DNA from 2 places in the Peribacillus sp. ACCC06369 genome. Region 2 is predicted to be linked to the other one. Evidence: a T-box and tRNA genes for the amino acid it is inferred to sense, from the RefSeq annotation. Region 2 holds a T-box; the other holds one or more tRNA genes.
What was found. A T-box is a leader RNA that pairs with one kind of tRNA and senses whether it is charged. The one in region 2 lies ahead of thrS (threonine--tRNA ligase), so its partner is inferred to be a tRNA-Thr.
Positions count from the first base shown of each region.

Region 1 (7,454 bases), 610 kb from region 2:
TCGATATCAGGGTGTTCCACTAGCAACAAAGCTAGGGGTGTGGATCGTGAACCCGGGCTCACCACCACATGCTTCATCTCATTTTGTGCCAGCTCATCGACAAATGAAGCAGCATATGCTGTCAATGCATCTCGGTCATTCATTAAGATTTCCTCCTAAAGCACTTAACATCGGATTGAATTTAATCCCCGTTTCCCGGAATTCACTTTCGGGAGTCGAATCCTCCACTACGCCGCATCCAGCAAAAAGCGATGCCTCATTGTTCTGTATAAGCGCAGAACGTATCCCTACAGCGAATTCCCCATTTCCATACGTATCCACCCAGCCTAAAGGACCTGCATAAAAGCCGCGTTCAAGGCCTTCCATTTCCCGGATTCGCACAACGGCCTTTTCTTTTGGAAGTCCGCCCATAGCCGGTGTAGGATGTAGTTTCTCGACGAATTCAAAAATCGTGACACCTTCCTTGGATATTCCGCGGACCGGTGTATACAAATGCTGGATATGACGATTTTTCATAAGTTTCGGTTCGGCTGGAACAATTACCTTTTCGCATACAGAATCAAAGGCATTTGATATCATCGACACGACATATTGGTGCTCTTGTAAATTCTTTTGGTCCTGTAGCAATTCATCACCAAGACAAACATCTTCTTGCTCATCTTTCCCTCGCCCCATCGATCCAGCAAGACAGGTAGAAAATACTTCATTTCCCTGTTTCTTAATTAAACGTTCAGGAGTGGCACCGACAAAACAGTCACCACCTGCTTCCAAACTGAAAATATAGCTTAATGGCTGCTCAGCAATCAATTGTTCAAGCACTTTCCCTGAATCGATGGAACGCTCAAAAACCAGTCGAAGCTCCCTCGCCAAAACGATTTTGTCGAGATCTGTCGTCTTGATTTCCTGAACAGCCTCAGCGACCGTCCGTTTCCATTCGTCAGGTTTGACTTCCCTCTGCTTAACCAGGGAATTGTGACCCAATCCAGTGTCATCCAAGCTTTCGAAAAGAAAAGCTTCCCGTTCATTTATCATATCTATGAAGAGTTTTTCTGAATCATCAGGCGAACAAAGTAAGTTTGTCGTTAAGTAAGCTTGTTTCCCCACTATTGATAGCATGAAGGCAGGTATATAAAACAGGTTGTCCCCGAATTGATTCCAAAGGAGCGTACTGTTGGTTTCATAATCAAAAGAAAAGCCCCCAAACAGTAAAGGACCGGTCGCTTCTACATCAGTCAATCCTGTTCTGACAGCAGTATTCTGCAGTTTGATCCAGCTCTTTTCGACTTCTCTATAACGTTCGGCATTCGATGCCGCTTTGAGTTTCTTAACATTGCCTAAGCCGGTGATGGTTATTTCCTTTGCAGGGTCCTCCCAGAAAAAGCGTTCACCCGCGTACCGTTCTCTTCCAGCTTGATAAAATGAAAGGGGGTTCGTGCAATTAACTTTCTTAATATGACTGAATAGAACTTGATCATTCAAGTCCTTCGCCTTTTGTATAGCTGAAGCCAGTCCCTGAAACTGCCCAGTTTCTTCTGAGATAGCCAAAAAAATCCCCCCAAATGTACATTTTAAAAGCTTTTTAACCTATTTAAAGATACACCTCCATTCAACCTCATGTCAATAAAACGCCCCTTTACCGAACGATTCATGCCTGCTTTTTTCCTTATTATATGAATCTTAACGAATGAAGAGAAATATCCTTTATTTTGGAAGAGAATCTTCCACGAAATCAATTGACACCCTTACCTAATTTTCCTATCCTTATTAGGATAACCTTTTGTGCAACATTTCAATATTTGTTATAATTTCGAGAGAACCAATAATGATTTTGAGGAGAGAAATAATGCAAACAGAATACGACGGACTTCCCCTTAAACGGACCTGGAAGATTTGGTGGGAGTTAATTCGTCCACATACACTAACCGCAGCTTTTGTCCCGGTCTTACTTGGAACTGTGATTGCACTTTTGGATGATGGAGTGAATTGGTTACTATTCGCTGCCATGATGATTGCAAGTATCCTGATTCAAGCTGCAACCAATTTATTCAATGAATACTATGATTTCAAGCGAGGCTTGGATACTGAGGAGTCCGTAGGCATCGGTGGCGGAATCGTCCGTCATGGGATGACCCCCAAACTCATCATGACCTTGGCCCTTGGCATGTATGCCATCGCACTCATAATCGGAATCTATATCTGTGCCGCATCATGTTGGTGGCTTGCTGCAGTAGGCCTGGTTTGCATGCTTGTCGGCTATCTTTATACAGGCGGTCCCCTACCCATTTCATATACACCATTCGGGGAACTTTTTTCTGGATTGTTCATGGGCTTTTTGATAATCCTGATCGCCTTTTTCATTCAAACCGGTCATGTTTCCTCAACAGCCATCTTAATTGCCATTCCAAGTGGAATATTGGTCGGGTTGATCAACTTATCCAATAACCTCCGTGACCATGATGGGGATAAGGCACATGGCCGCAAAACCATGCCTGTAGTGATGGGCAGGAAAAACGCACTGAAATTCATGGCAATCATGTTTGCCTTCTCTTATCTATGGCTGGTTGGGTTAGTCCTTACCGGAAACGTAACAGCGTGGATTCTCCTTGCCTTCCTAAGCATCCCGAAAGCCATGGCCGCAATCAAAGGCTTCGTAGGTAAAACGCAGCCGATCACCATGGTGCCAGCAATGAAAGCCACGGCCCAGACGAACACCTTCTTTGGCTTACTCATGGCCATTGGATTATTCATCAGCTATCTAATATGATTTCCAAGGACTGAGCTCATCCGCTCAGTCTTTTTTCTATCTTCCGTTCCATTTTGTTTTCCTATACTACGATTCGGGTAATAGATAATACAACCATCTTACCAAAATAAAATAAGATATGGACTTTAGAAGGAGTGAAACGGATATGGCAACCAAACAGCAAATTCAAAAATTCAAAAAAGAACTGCTTCAAGAAAAAGATGAGCTTGGAAACAGGATTCAAAATGATGAACAATCCGTTCTGGATAAAAGCCAGACTGAATCCGTAGGGGAATTATCATCCTATGATAATCATCCTGCTGACCTAGGAACAGAATTATTCGAGATGGAACGGAACCAAGCACTGGATGAGCATGCACAATCTGAAATGGAGAAAATCGAAGATGCATTGTATGCCATAGAAGAGGGTACGTATGGCCATTGTAAAACCTGCAATATAGAAATACCCATCGATAGGCTTGAAGCGATCCCAAGCACTCTTTACTGTGTCGAGCATGCCCCAGAACGGCCTACTGCACAAGACCGACCAGTGGAAGAGGATATATTGATTCCATCCAAGGGTGATCATTTTGAAAATCGTCATGGAAATGAAATAGTGGATAAAGAGGATAGCTTTGGTGAAGTCGCCAAATTCGGTACATCCGAAACGCCATCTGATTACACCGGCGATCATGACAATTATAATGATCTTTATAAAACCGAAGATGAAACGGATGGATTTCCAGAAGACTATGAAGGATTTGCAGCAAATGATATCGAAGGAAAAAATAGGGTGGATATACCGAACAAAAAGCAAAAGGAATATGAAGATACATTAGATGAAGAAAATATCGATTCCCAGCTTGGAGACATTCCTTATAAACAAAAAGATACTTATATCAATGAAAAGAAATGAAAAAAAGAAGCATACATGGATGTATGCTTCCTTTTTTGTTATGACCCGTACGGGATTCGAACCCGTGTTACCGCCGTGAAAGGGCGGTGTCTTAACCGCTTGACCAACGGGCCAAATGGCGGAGAAGGAGGGATTTGAACCCTCGCGCCGCTCGCGCGACCTACACCCTTAGCAGGGGCGCCTCTTCAGCCTCTTGAGTACTTCCCCATGGCTCCGCAGGTAGGACTCGAACCTACGACCGTTCGGTTAACAGCCGAATGCTCTACCACTGAGCTACTGCGGAACAATATAAATATGGTGGGCCTAAATGGACTCGAACCATCGACCTCACGCTTATCAGGCGTGCGCTCTAACCAGCTGAGCTATAGGCCCATATTTGGAGCGGGTGAAGGGAATCGAACCCTCATCATCAGCTTGGAAGGCTGAGGTTTTACCACTAAACTACACCCGCGAAATGGGGCGACTGATGGGAATCGAACCCACGAATGCCTGAACCACAATCAGGTGCGTTAACCACTTCGCCACAACCGCCGTAATATGAAAGATATGGTGGCTCAGGACGGAATCGAACCGCCGACACAAGGATTTTCAGTCCTTTGCTCTACCGACTGAGCTACTGAGCCACATTTGTATTAAATTTAAAAAATGGCGGTCCCGACGGGAATCGAACCCGCGATCTCCTGCGTGACAGGCAGGCATGTTAACCGCTACACCACGGGACCTAATAATTGCGGGGACAGGATTTGAACCTGCGACCTTCGGGTTATGAGCCCGACGAGCTACCGGACTGCTCCACCCCGCGACGGTATTAATGAAACGATTTGCATCAAGTTTTCGTGTATATTGTTTTTTCGCTTCCTCTATGTAAGGTTGTTTCAAAACAACTTGCTGCTTTTTAAAAAATGGAGGAGGTAGAGGGATTCGAACCCCCGCGGGATTTGACTCCCCTGTCGGTTTTCAAGACCGATCCCTTCAGCCGAACTTGGGTATACCTCCACGGCTTTAAAAAATGCATATGGTGGACCTTGTAGGACTCGAACCTACGACCGGACGGTTATGAGCCGTCTGCTCTAACCAGCTGAGCTAAAGGTCCTTATATTTATTGGTAGCGGCGGAGGGGATCGAACCCCCGACCTCACGGGTATGAACCGTACGCTCTAGCCAGCTGAGCTACACCGCCAATATAATATAAGTATCTGATTGAAAAATGGTGGAGCCTAGCGGGATCGAACCGCTGACCTCCTGCGTGCAAGGCAGGCGCTCTCCCAGCTGAGCTAAGGCCCCATTCATTAAAAATCACGTGGTCGGGAAGACAGGATTCGAACCTGCGACCCCTTGGTCCCAAACCAAGTGCTCTACCAAGCTGAGCTACTTCCCGCAATAAAACATGGTGCGCCCGGCGGGAGTCGAACCTACAACCTTCTGATTCGTAGTCAGATGCTCTATCCAATTGAGCTACGGGCGCATATTAAGATGGTGCCGAGGACCGGAATCGAACCGGTACGGTAGTCACCTACCGCAGGATTTTAAGTCCTGTGCGTCTGCCAGTTCCGCCACCCCGGCACATACGAAAAGTGGAGCGGAAGACGGGATTCGAACCCGCGACCCCAACCTTGGCAAGGTTGTATTCTACCACTGAACTACTTCCGCATGAAAGATGCGGGTGAAGGGACTTGAACCCCCACGCCTTGCGGCGCCAGATCCTAAGTCTGGTGCGTCTGCCAATTCCGCCACACCCGCATATAAAATGGTGAGCCATGAAGGATTCGAACCTTCGACCCTCTGATTAAAAGTCAGATGCTCTACCAACTGAGCTAATGGCTCGTGCTTGTACTATTTCAAAAAATGGTGCCGGCAAGAGGACTTGAACCCCCAACCTACTGATTACAAGTCAGTTGCTCTACCAGTTGAGCTACACCGGCAGGTGTAAAATGGTGGAGGATGACGGGATCGAACCGCCGACCCTCTGCTTGTAAGGCAGATGCTCTCCCAGCTGAGCTAATCCTCCATATAAAACCTGCTTGGCGACGTCCTACTCTCACAGGGGGAAACCCCCAACTACCATCGGCGCTGAAGAGCTTAACTGCCGTGTTCGGAATGGGAACGGGTGTGACCTCTTCGCTATCGTCACCAAACATTGTTAACATTTTTTCAAGACATATATTATTATAACGTCTTTTCGAAAAAATGCAAGAAGAAATTTTCATTCCTTCAAAACTAGATAATAAGAAGGTATTTCATTTTTTAAAAAGCGTTGGTTAAGTCCTCGATCTATTAGTATCAGTCAGCTCCACATGTCGCCACGCTTCCACCTCTGACCTATCAACCTGATCATCTTTCAGGGATCTTACTAGCTTGCGCCATGGGAAATCTCATCTTGAGGGGGGCTTCATGCTTAGATGCTTTCAGCACTTATCCCGTCCGCACGTAGCTACCCAGCTATGCCTTTGGCAAGACAACTGGTACACCAGCGGTGCGTCCATCCCGGTCCTCTCGTACTAAGGACAGCTCCTCTCAAATTTCCTGCGCCCGCGACGGATAGGGACCGAACTGTCTCACGACGTTCTGAACCCAGCTCGCGTACCGCTTTAATGGGCGAACAGCCCAACCCTTGGGACCGACTACAGCCCCAGGATGCGATGAGCCGACATCGAGGTGCCAAACCTCCCCGTCGATGTGGACTCTTGGGGGAGATAAGCCTGTTATCCCCGGGGTAGCTTTTATCCGTTGAGCGATGGCCCTTCCATGCGGAACCACCGGATCACTAAGCCCGACTTTCGTCCCTGCTCGACTTGTAGGTCTCGCAGTCAAGCTCCCTTGTGCCTTTACACTCTACGAATGATTTCCAACCATTCTGAGGGAACCTTTGGGCGCCTCCGTTACTCTTTAGGAGGCGACCGCCCCAGTCAAACTGCCCACCTGACACTGTCTCCCACCCCGATAAGGGGCGCGGGTTAGAATTTCAATACAGCCAGGGTAGTATCCCACCAACGCCTCCACCGAAGCTAGCGCTCCGGCTTCTCAGGCTCCTACCTATCCTGTACAAGCTGTACCAAAATTCAATATCAGGCTGCAGTAAAGCTCCACGGGGTCTTTCCGTCCTGTCGCGGGTAACCTGCATCTTCACAGGTACTATAATTTCACCGAGTCTCTCGTTGAGACAGTGCCCAGATCGTTACACCTTTCGTGCGGGTCGGAACTTACCCGACAAGGAATTTCGCTACCTTAGGACCGTTATAGTTACGGCCGCCGTTTACTGGGGCTTCGGTTCAAAGCTTCGCTTGCGCTAACCTCTCCCCTTAACCTTCCAGCACCGGGCAGGTGTCAGCCCCTATACTTCGCCTTGCGGCTTCGCAGAGACCTGTGTTTTTGCTAAACAGTCGCCTGGGCCTATTCACTGCGGCTTTTCCGGGCTATTCACCCTAAAAAGCACCCCTTCTCCCGAAGTTACGGGGTCATTTTGCCGAGTTCCTTAACGAGAGTTCTCTCGCACACCTTAGGATTCTCTCCTCGCCTACCTGTGTCGGTTTGCGGTACGGGCACCTTACATCTCACTAGAGGCTTTTCTTGGCAGCGTGGAATCAGGAACTTCGGTACTATATTTCCCTCGCCATCACAGCTCCGCCTTAATGGAAACGGGATTTGCCTCGTTTCCGGCCTAACTGCTTGGACGCGCATATCCAACAGCGCGCTTACCCTATCCTTCTGCGTCCCCCCATCGTTCAAACGATGTATAGGTGGTACAGGAATATCAACCTGTTGTCCATCGCCTACGCCTTTCGGCCTCGGCTTAGG
Region 1 covers NZ_JAUCEN010000002.1:4,816,578-4,824,031, forward strand. The annotation lists gene menD (2-succinyl-5-enolpyruvyl-6-hydroxy-3-cyclohexene-1-carboxylic-acid synthase) at 1-143, opposite strand, end outside; gene QUF78_RS24405 (isochorismate synthase) at 136-1,545, opposite strand; gene QUF78_RS24410 (1,4-dihydroxy-2-naphthoate polyprenyltransferase) at 1,844-2,764, shown strand; gene QUF78_RS24415 (TraR/DksA C4-type zinc finger protein) at 2,910-3,659, shown strand; tRNA gene QUF78_RS24420 (tRNA-Glu) at 3,701-3,772, opposite strand; tRNA gene QUF78_RS24425 (tRNA-Ser) at 3,776-3,866, opposite strand; tRNA gene QUF78_RS24430 (tRNA-Asn) at 3,868-3,942, opposite strand; tRNA gene QUF78_RS24435 (tRNA-Ile) at 3,955-4,031, opposite strand; tRNA gene QUF78_RS24440 (tRNA-Gly) at 4,037-4,110, opposite strand; tRNA gene QUF78_RS24445 (tRNA-His) at 4,115-4,190, opposite strand; tRNA gene QUF78_RS24450 (tRNA-Phe) at 4,207-4,282, opposite strand; tRNA gene QUF78_RS24455 (tRNA-Asp) at 4,306-4,381, opposite strand; tRNA gene QUF78_RS24460 (tRNA-Met) at 4,388-4,461, opposite strand; tRNA gene QUF78_RS24465 (tRNA-Ser) at 4,563-4,655, opposite strand; tRNA gene QUF78_RS24470 (tRNA-Ile) at 4,676-4,752, opposite strand; tRNA gene QUF78_RS24475 (tRNA-Met) at 4,763-4,839, opposite strand; tRNA gene QUF78_RS24480 (tRNA-Ala) at 4,868-4,943, opposite strand; tRNA gene QUF78_RS24485 (tRNA-Pro) at 4,961-5,037, opposite strand; tRNA gene QUF78_RS24490 (tRNA-Arg) at 5,048-5,124, opposite strand; tRNA gene QUF78_RS24495 (tRNA-Leu) at 5,134-5,222, opposite strand; tRNA gene QUF78_RS24500 (tRNA-Gly) at 5,235-5,309, opposite strand; tRNA gene QUF78_RS24505 (tRNA-Leu) at 5,318-5,399, opposite strand; tRNA gene QUF78_RS24510 (tRNA-Lys) at 5,408-5,483, opposite strand; tRNA gene QUF78_RS24515 (tRNA-Thr) at 5,506-5,581, opposite strand; tRNA gene QUF78_RS24520 (tRNA-Val) at 5,592-5,667, opposite strand; rRNA gene rrf (5S ribosomal RNA) at 5,679-5,794, opposite strand; rRNA gene QUF78_RS24530 (23S ribosomal RNA) at 5,914-7,454, opposite strand, start outside.
Region 1: it encodes a tRNA-Thr, which carries the amino acid that the T-box ahead of thrS (threonine--tRNA ligase) is inferred to sense. The anticodon was not compared.

Region 2 (7,454 bases):
TTGCAATATCAGTATGCATGATATCAAGAATTGTTTTGTACTTATTTGGCATTGATAATTTTGGCATAATTATCCTCCAATTCCCTTTTGAACATAGCGCATGAATTTAATTTGACGTCTTTTTTTGACTAAATTACATTATGAAGGACCTTTCTGTGTTGTTACAAAAAGGGTCTCTACCGAGTGCAGCAAACCGGACTAAATTCACCATATCCACTCAAAAAAAGGACTAAAAAGGTGGTACAAGTCCAATTGTTTGAATACATTCAATTAACGAAGATGTAACAAACGATGAGGTGATGAATTGGGTGTTTTTTTCAGCTATGTATTATTGGGCTTATCACTGGCGGCTCCTATCGGTCCCATTAACGCTGCACAATTGGACAAAGGGATCAAGAAAGGTTTTTGGCATGCCTGGGTTTTTGGCTGGGGTGCCATTTTAGCCGATTTTGTTTTTATAGCCCTCGTCTTTTTCGGTGTCGTCCACTTTTTGGACAACTCCTTCATGAAGACATTTTTGTGGCTCTTTGGCTTTTTCGTCCTGACCTATACCGGAATCGAAAGTCTGCTTAGTGCGGGTAAGATTGAAGTGAATGAACGAAAAGCAAAAGATTCCCTTTTTTCTTCATTCCTAACAGGATTCATCATGTCCCTTTCGAATCCTTTATCCATTTTGTTTTGGTTGGGGATTTATGGATCGATTCTCGCAAACTCCGCATCCAAATATGATATGGATCATTTACTTTTATACAGTTCAGGAATCCTTATCGGCCTCTTAGCCTGGGATTTCACAATGGCCATCATCGCCAGCACCTTCAGACGTTTCTTATCCAAACCCATTCTAATGGGCATCTCGATCATTTCAGGAATATCCCTTATAGGGATTGGCATTTACTTTGCCATCCAGGCAGCCAAAGTTTTGTTTACATAAAGATTTAAGGAGATGTAAGCATTTACTCGTGAATTTCAGGCATTTACTCGTGAGTTTGGCGGATTTACTCGTGAATTTCGATTCTTTACTCGTGAGTTCGTATTAATTATCTTATTTTTTATAAAATAGGCCGCCTATTTTATTGTCCATATTTGTCCATGTCGGACACTAGCCCCTCTTTGTTCATAGTCTGAAAGGGTAAACACAAAGGGAGGATTTCTTGAAAATGTATAATAATTACGGTTATTACTCTTATAATGTTCCATATTATTATGATAATTCTTATGCTAATTTGCCTTATTATGATGACAGACTTCCAGTACAAACACTGGTTCCAGTAGCCACTATTCAGTCACATTTAAACGCAGGCCGACAAGGTCATTGTTTCAGAGGTTTTTGGGGTAACACCCAGCACACCTTTATTTTGATGGGGATAAATAATGTTACTAATATGGTACAGATACTCGAAGGCGGCATCCCAAATGAGGTTCATCATACAGATATAGTCGGATTACAATATCTAGGATTAACCTGCCCTGTTGGTGGCGGCGGACAAGGTGGCGGTCAAGGTGGTGGCCAAGGTGGTGGCCAAGGTGGCGGACAAGGCGGCGGACAAGGCGGCGGACAAGGTGGTGGACAAGGCGGCGGACAAGGCGGCGGACAAGGCGGCGGACAAGGCGGCCCGGGGGGTAACTGTTTCCAGCAGTTCATTCCTGGCGTTGGCTGGGTATGGATTTGTAGATAGATAAAAAAAAAGACAGACGATATATTCGGCTGTCTTTTTTTATGGGCATTTATGGAAACTCAAGCATTTACTCGTGAGTTTCGCGCATTTACTCGTGAATTTCGTGCTTTTACTCGTGAATTTCGTGCTTTTACTCGTGAGTTTCGCGCATTTACTCGTGAGTTCCGGATTAAGCTCCTTTCTTATTAGATGCTCCGTTCTTTTATTTGCTGGACCATTTTATTGATGAACCGTTCAATTGCGACATTTTCAAATTCTTGTTCCCCGTATTTCCGGACATTCACTTCATTTTCTTTCTCCTCTTTATCGCCAAGGACCAGCATATATGGAATTTTCATTATTTGAGCTTCCCTGACTTTATACCCCATCTTTTCATTCCGATCATCAATTTTCACTCTTATGCCTTGATTCTTCAGTTCTTTTTGAACCTTTAAACAATAATTCAAATGAACTTGTGAGACAGGGATGATCTGTACTTGCACGGGGGCAAGCCATACCGGAAAAGCACCAGCAAAATGTTCAATCAGGATTCCAAAAAAACGATCGATCGATCCAAATATGGCACGATGAATGACGACAGGACGAACCTTTTCATTATTTTCATCGATGTAAGTCAGATCAAATTTATCGGGCATCTGAAAATCAAGTTGGATTGTTGCACATTGATGGCTTCGTTTTAATGCATCTTTAATATGAAAATCAATTTTCGGTCCATAAAATGCCCCGTCCCCTTCATTTAATTGATAATGTATCCCGATGCTTTCCAGAACATTTTTCAAGGCTGTTTCAGAAGCTTCCCAAAGGGAATCTTCGCCCATTAAATCCTCTGGACGAGTCGAGAGTTCCACCGAATACTCGAAACCAAAAGTGCGATACACCTTATCAATCAGATGAAACACTTGTTTAATTTCACTTTCGATTTGATCCTGCCGAACAAAAATGTGGGCATCATCCTGACAAAATGTACGGACCCGCAACATCCCGTTCAATGCACCGCTATATTCATGACGGTGGACTTGACCGAACTCGGCCATCCGGATGGGTAAATCCCTGTAAGAATAAAGATTGTTTTTGAAAATAAGCATATGACCTGGACAGTTCATAGGCTTCATCGCGAATTTTGTTTGATCCACCTCAGTGAAGTACATATTCTCATGGTAATGATCCCAGTGACCCGAATGTTCCCATAACCGCTGGTTCATCATGAAAGGAGTCCGAACTTCGTCGTAATCAGCTTCAGTCTGGATCTCCCGCGAGAACTTCTCCAATTCATTTCTAACGATTTGTCCTTTCGGTAAATAAAACGGCATTCCAGGAGCTTCCTCCGAAAACATGAATAACTCCAACTGCTTCCCTAATTTGCGGTGATCTCGTTTGGCCGCCTCCTCCAGGAATTTAAAATGATCCTGTAAATCTCTTTTCTTTCGGAAAGCCACGCCATACACCCTTTGAAGAACTTCATTTTGATTGTCTCCCCGCCAATAGGCTCCCGATACACGAGTCAATTTGAACGATTTTACAAATGATGTGGATGGAAGGTGGGGTCCTCTGCAAAGATCGACGAATTCCCCCTGTTGATAGATCGTTAGTTTTTCATCTTTAGGGATATTCTTTGCTATATCCAGTTTGAATGACTCCCCTCTATCCTGGAATAACTTCACAGCTTCTGCATAAGACACTTCGATCCTTTTAATTTCCAGATCTTCACTTATGATATGTTCCATCTCTTTTTCAATAGCTTGTAAATCTTCTGAGCTCAAAGGATGATCTAACTTAAAATCATAGTAAAAACCATCTTCTACGACTGGCCCCATCCCTAATTCCACATTTCGGTATAATCTTTTCACAGCCTGTGCCAAAACATGCGCCGATGTATGTCGCAAAACTTGTAATCCTTCATCCGAATCCAGATTCAAGATTGACAGTTCGGCATCCTTATTCAACTTGTGACTTAGATCAACCAGTTGTTTATCCAGTATTCCTACTACTGCCTTTTTCCTTAAACTTGGGCTGATGGACCCTGCCACACTTTCCACTGTCATCCCTTGCGGATATTCCTTTTGCTGCCCATCCGGGAATTGAACTTTAATCATTTTTTCACCCATCACATAAACACCCCTTTTTAGTAATAAAAAAACGCACCCATCCCTATATAAGGGACGAGTGCGTTTATACCCGTGATTCCACCCAATTTCCCATAAGCAAGAAAACACTCATGGCTCTGGAGCTTTTAACGCAGCTTAGACGATATCAGTTACTCTCGTTCACCGATATAGCTCAAAGGCGGTAAATCATTTTCCTAAGCCAGGAAGTTCGCAGCTGCCCTTCCCTCTCTGCAGACCGTAAAAATGATTCATGTCCTTATCATGGCAATATTTTTATATATAAAAAAACGCACCCATCCCTATATAAGGGACGAGTGCGTTTATACCCGTGATTCCACCCAATTTCCCATAAGCAAGAAAACACTCATGGCTCTGGAGCTTTTAACGCAGCTTAGACGATATCAGTTACTCTCGTTCACCGATATAGCTCAAAGGCGGTAAATCATTTTCCTAAGCCAGGAAGTTTGCAGCTGCCCTTCCCTCTCTGCAGACCGTAAAAATGATTCATGTCCTTATCATGGCAATATTTTTATATAAAAAAAACGCACCCATCCCTATATAAGGGACGAGTGCGTTATACCCGTGATTCCACCCAATTTCCCATAAGTAGATTACTCATGGCTCTGGAGCTGTAACGTAGCTTAGACGATATCAGTTACTCTCGTTCACCGATATGGCTCAAAGGCGGTAAATCATTTTCCTAAGCCAGGAAGTTTGCAGCTGCCCTTCCCTCTCTGCAGACCGTAAAAATGATTCATGTCCTTATCAATGCTTCTAAAATGTAAATGGATTTTTATATTGTTATATATATTACAATATATTCCCATAAGTGACAACCTCAAATTTTTTAATTTCATTATAAACACTAAATTGGTATAATTAGTAAAAAGGAGTCGTCATGAAAAGTTTAAGCAATTGGTCTTTCCTATTTGCTGTGATTGGTGCCGTATCATTTTGCTGCGCCTTTTTTTTACCAAAATCCTTCGAGCTTCTAATGGTCTCAGGATTCGGTGCGTTACTTATTGGTATGTTATTTAGTTTCGGGGCCATGTTAAAAAGCGAAAAAGGAAAGACGAAGTTTCTGGCTGTGGCTGCCTTCTTTCTTTTAAGTTTCATTCTGGTTTGGAATGAACCATTTCAAATTGTCAGGCTATTAACCTGGATGAAAAATTAATCAAAACCCGTTCGCCACGGCGGGTTTTTGTATGTTTCCTATTTATTTTCATTGTGTGAATCTTCCTCTTTCGCTTCCCTTGGATTCTTTACACTAAGCAATAATGTCAGTCCAGTGGTCCAAAGAATTAGCGCGCATCCAAAGCCAAGCAAGGATAACGGTGCAAGGATTTGATGCTCCCCAAACATGACGGTGTCTGGCACAATAAGTAATGTGATAAGCGCCAATAAACAGAGAAGCACTCCTGTTGCATAGTAGATCTTGATTTGAAAAAGCGCCGCCAAAGGTAAAAAATGAATCCCTACAATAATGGCGATGACTCCAGGAATAAGATCGGTCTGATTGATCATATTACAGATGGCGATGGCAATCCCAATCAGTAAACCTTCGGCAATGAAAACGATATTAAACCAGAAATTCATACGTTTCAAACGCCTAGCCCCATTTTCTGAAACTTGATCGGGCATTTTTTGTGATGTATATATTAAGGAAATGCCCTCTATAACCATTATGATTCCTACGAATATGGCAGCAAGTTCCACGTAAGGAAACCCCCACCCTTGCAATCCCATTACACCGGTACCTGCCCACAACGTGCCGAATAATGCCATGAAAATGACGCCAATTCCAGAACCGCGAAACGCCTCTTTCGATATGAGTCTTGAGGTTTGCATCATCAGTTTCCTTTCATCCACAGGTAATATCGTACATAGAGTAATAGTATTGCGCTCACTCCCCGATTATTCATCATCACGGTCTTAAGCCAGGCAGACCAAACTGCAAAAATGCCAAAGCATTGACTATTATGGTGCCACTTCACCTTCAGCCAACATTGAATGGGCTGGCAGCAAATAAAACGACCGTTTTTATCGGGGACCTAAGAGAATATGTCTACTTACCGCCATAATGAGATAATTGCCCTTTTCGTCGATATATTTCTATTTTCGGAGATATAACTGGGTTTTCGTCGATATATTCTTACTTTCGGAGATATAACTGGATTTTCGTCGATATATTCCTACTTTCGGAGATATAACTGGATTTTCGTCGATATATTCCTACTTTCGGAGATATAACTGGGTTTACGCCGATATATTCCTACTTTCGGAGATATAACTGGATTTTCGTCGATATATTCCTACTCTCGGAGATATAACTGGGTTTACGCCGATATATTCCTATTTTCGGAGATATAACTGGATTTTCGTCGATATATTCCTACTTTCGGAGATATAACTGGATTTACGCCGATATATTCCTATTTTCGGAGATATAACTGGATTTTCGTCGATATATTCCTACTTTCGGAGATATAACTGGGTTCATACAATATCGCGTCTAATTTAGCATTTTCTTAATTAACTAAGTTGACTATAGAAAAACCTGAGTCCCCAAAGGGGTCTCAGGTCAGTTTGTAGACAAAAGGGGTTCGGAATTAAAAAATTCCGAACCCCTTTTTGAGATTCCCTTTGAATTTTTGCCTGAAGTTAGGAGATTGGGGCTCTACGAGCCCACTATGTTAGGCCATTTTTGGACCTCGCCATGTCCAATTGGCCATCTTCTTTAAATTAATGGCAGCGAAAGTAAGCATCGCCTGCATCGACAATTTTTTAAGTCCCCTTAAAGTTGTCCAACGCATACCATGCTTTTCTTTTGCATCTGCGAATACACGCTCAATCGTTTCTTTACGTTTCGCATATATAGTTTTTACATCTTGATGATGACGCAGATGATCTGCTTCTTCCACATGTGTTTGCCAAATATGCCGTGTCACCACTTTTTGATGGTCTTTGCTTTCTGTACACTGAGATAAAAATGAGCATGTCGCACAAGTGTGTTTGGGTGATTTATACTCGCGATAGCCCTCTTTATTGGTTGTTGAGTACTTTAATAGCTCTCCCGAAGGACAAAGGTAACAATCAAAATGTTCATCGTATACATAGTCCTGTTTGCGGAAAAATCCTTCTTTGGTGCGAGGACGTGTATAAGGTAAAGCCGGTATGATTTCTTTGTTAAATAGGTAGCTTGTAATCGCTGGTGTTTTATAAGCTGCATCTGCGGCAACGGCTTCCGGTTTTCCAACTTTCTCAATCACTTGTTCAACTAGTGGCTCTAAGATCTGACTGTCATGTATATTTCCAGGTGTTACAATCGTTCCCAATACAAAACCGTTGCGGTCTGCGGCCGCATGGAATGAATAGGCAAACTGTTTTGTTCGTTCATCTTTCACATAGTAGCCACTCTCAGAATCCGTTGTACTTTCTTTAATCTCTTTGGTCTCTTCTTTATCAAATTTATCTGATGGAAAAGGCTTCTTTCCATGTTTTTCACGATCTTGATTGATTTCTTCTTGAAGACGCCCTTGATACGCTCGTGTTTCTTTACGAACGATTTTCTTTTCAAATTTCCTTTTATTCGCACTGGCTTTCACATGTGTGGAATCCACGAAAACGTGTTCAGCACTTATTAACTTTTTATTAGCAGCTGTCATTAAAATGC
Region 2 covers NZ_JAUCEN010000002.1:4,204,452-4,211,905, forward strand. The annotation lists gene asnA (aspartate--ammonia ligase) at 1-52, opposite strand, end outside; gene QUF78_RS21355 (LysE family transporter) at 305-931, shown strand; gene QUF78_RS21360 (hypothetical protein) at 897-1,037, shown strand; gene QUF78_RS21365 (hypothetical protein) at 1,152-1,676, shown strand; gene QUF78_RS21370 (hypothetical protein) at 1,728-1,865, shown strand; gene thrS (threonine--tRNA ligase) at 1,862-3,769, opposite strand; T-box leader at 3,829-4,053, opposite strand; T-box leader at 4,085-4,309, opposite strand; T-box leader at 4,340-4,559, opposite strand; gene QUF78_RS21380 (hypothetical protein) at 4,680-4,955, shown strand; gene QUF78_RS21385 (DUF7010 family protein) at 4,994-5,650, opposite strand; gene QUF78_RS21390 (IS1182 family transposase) at 6,475-7,454, opposite strand, start outside.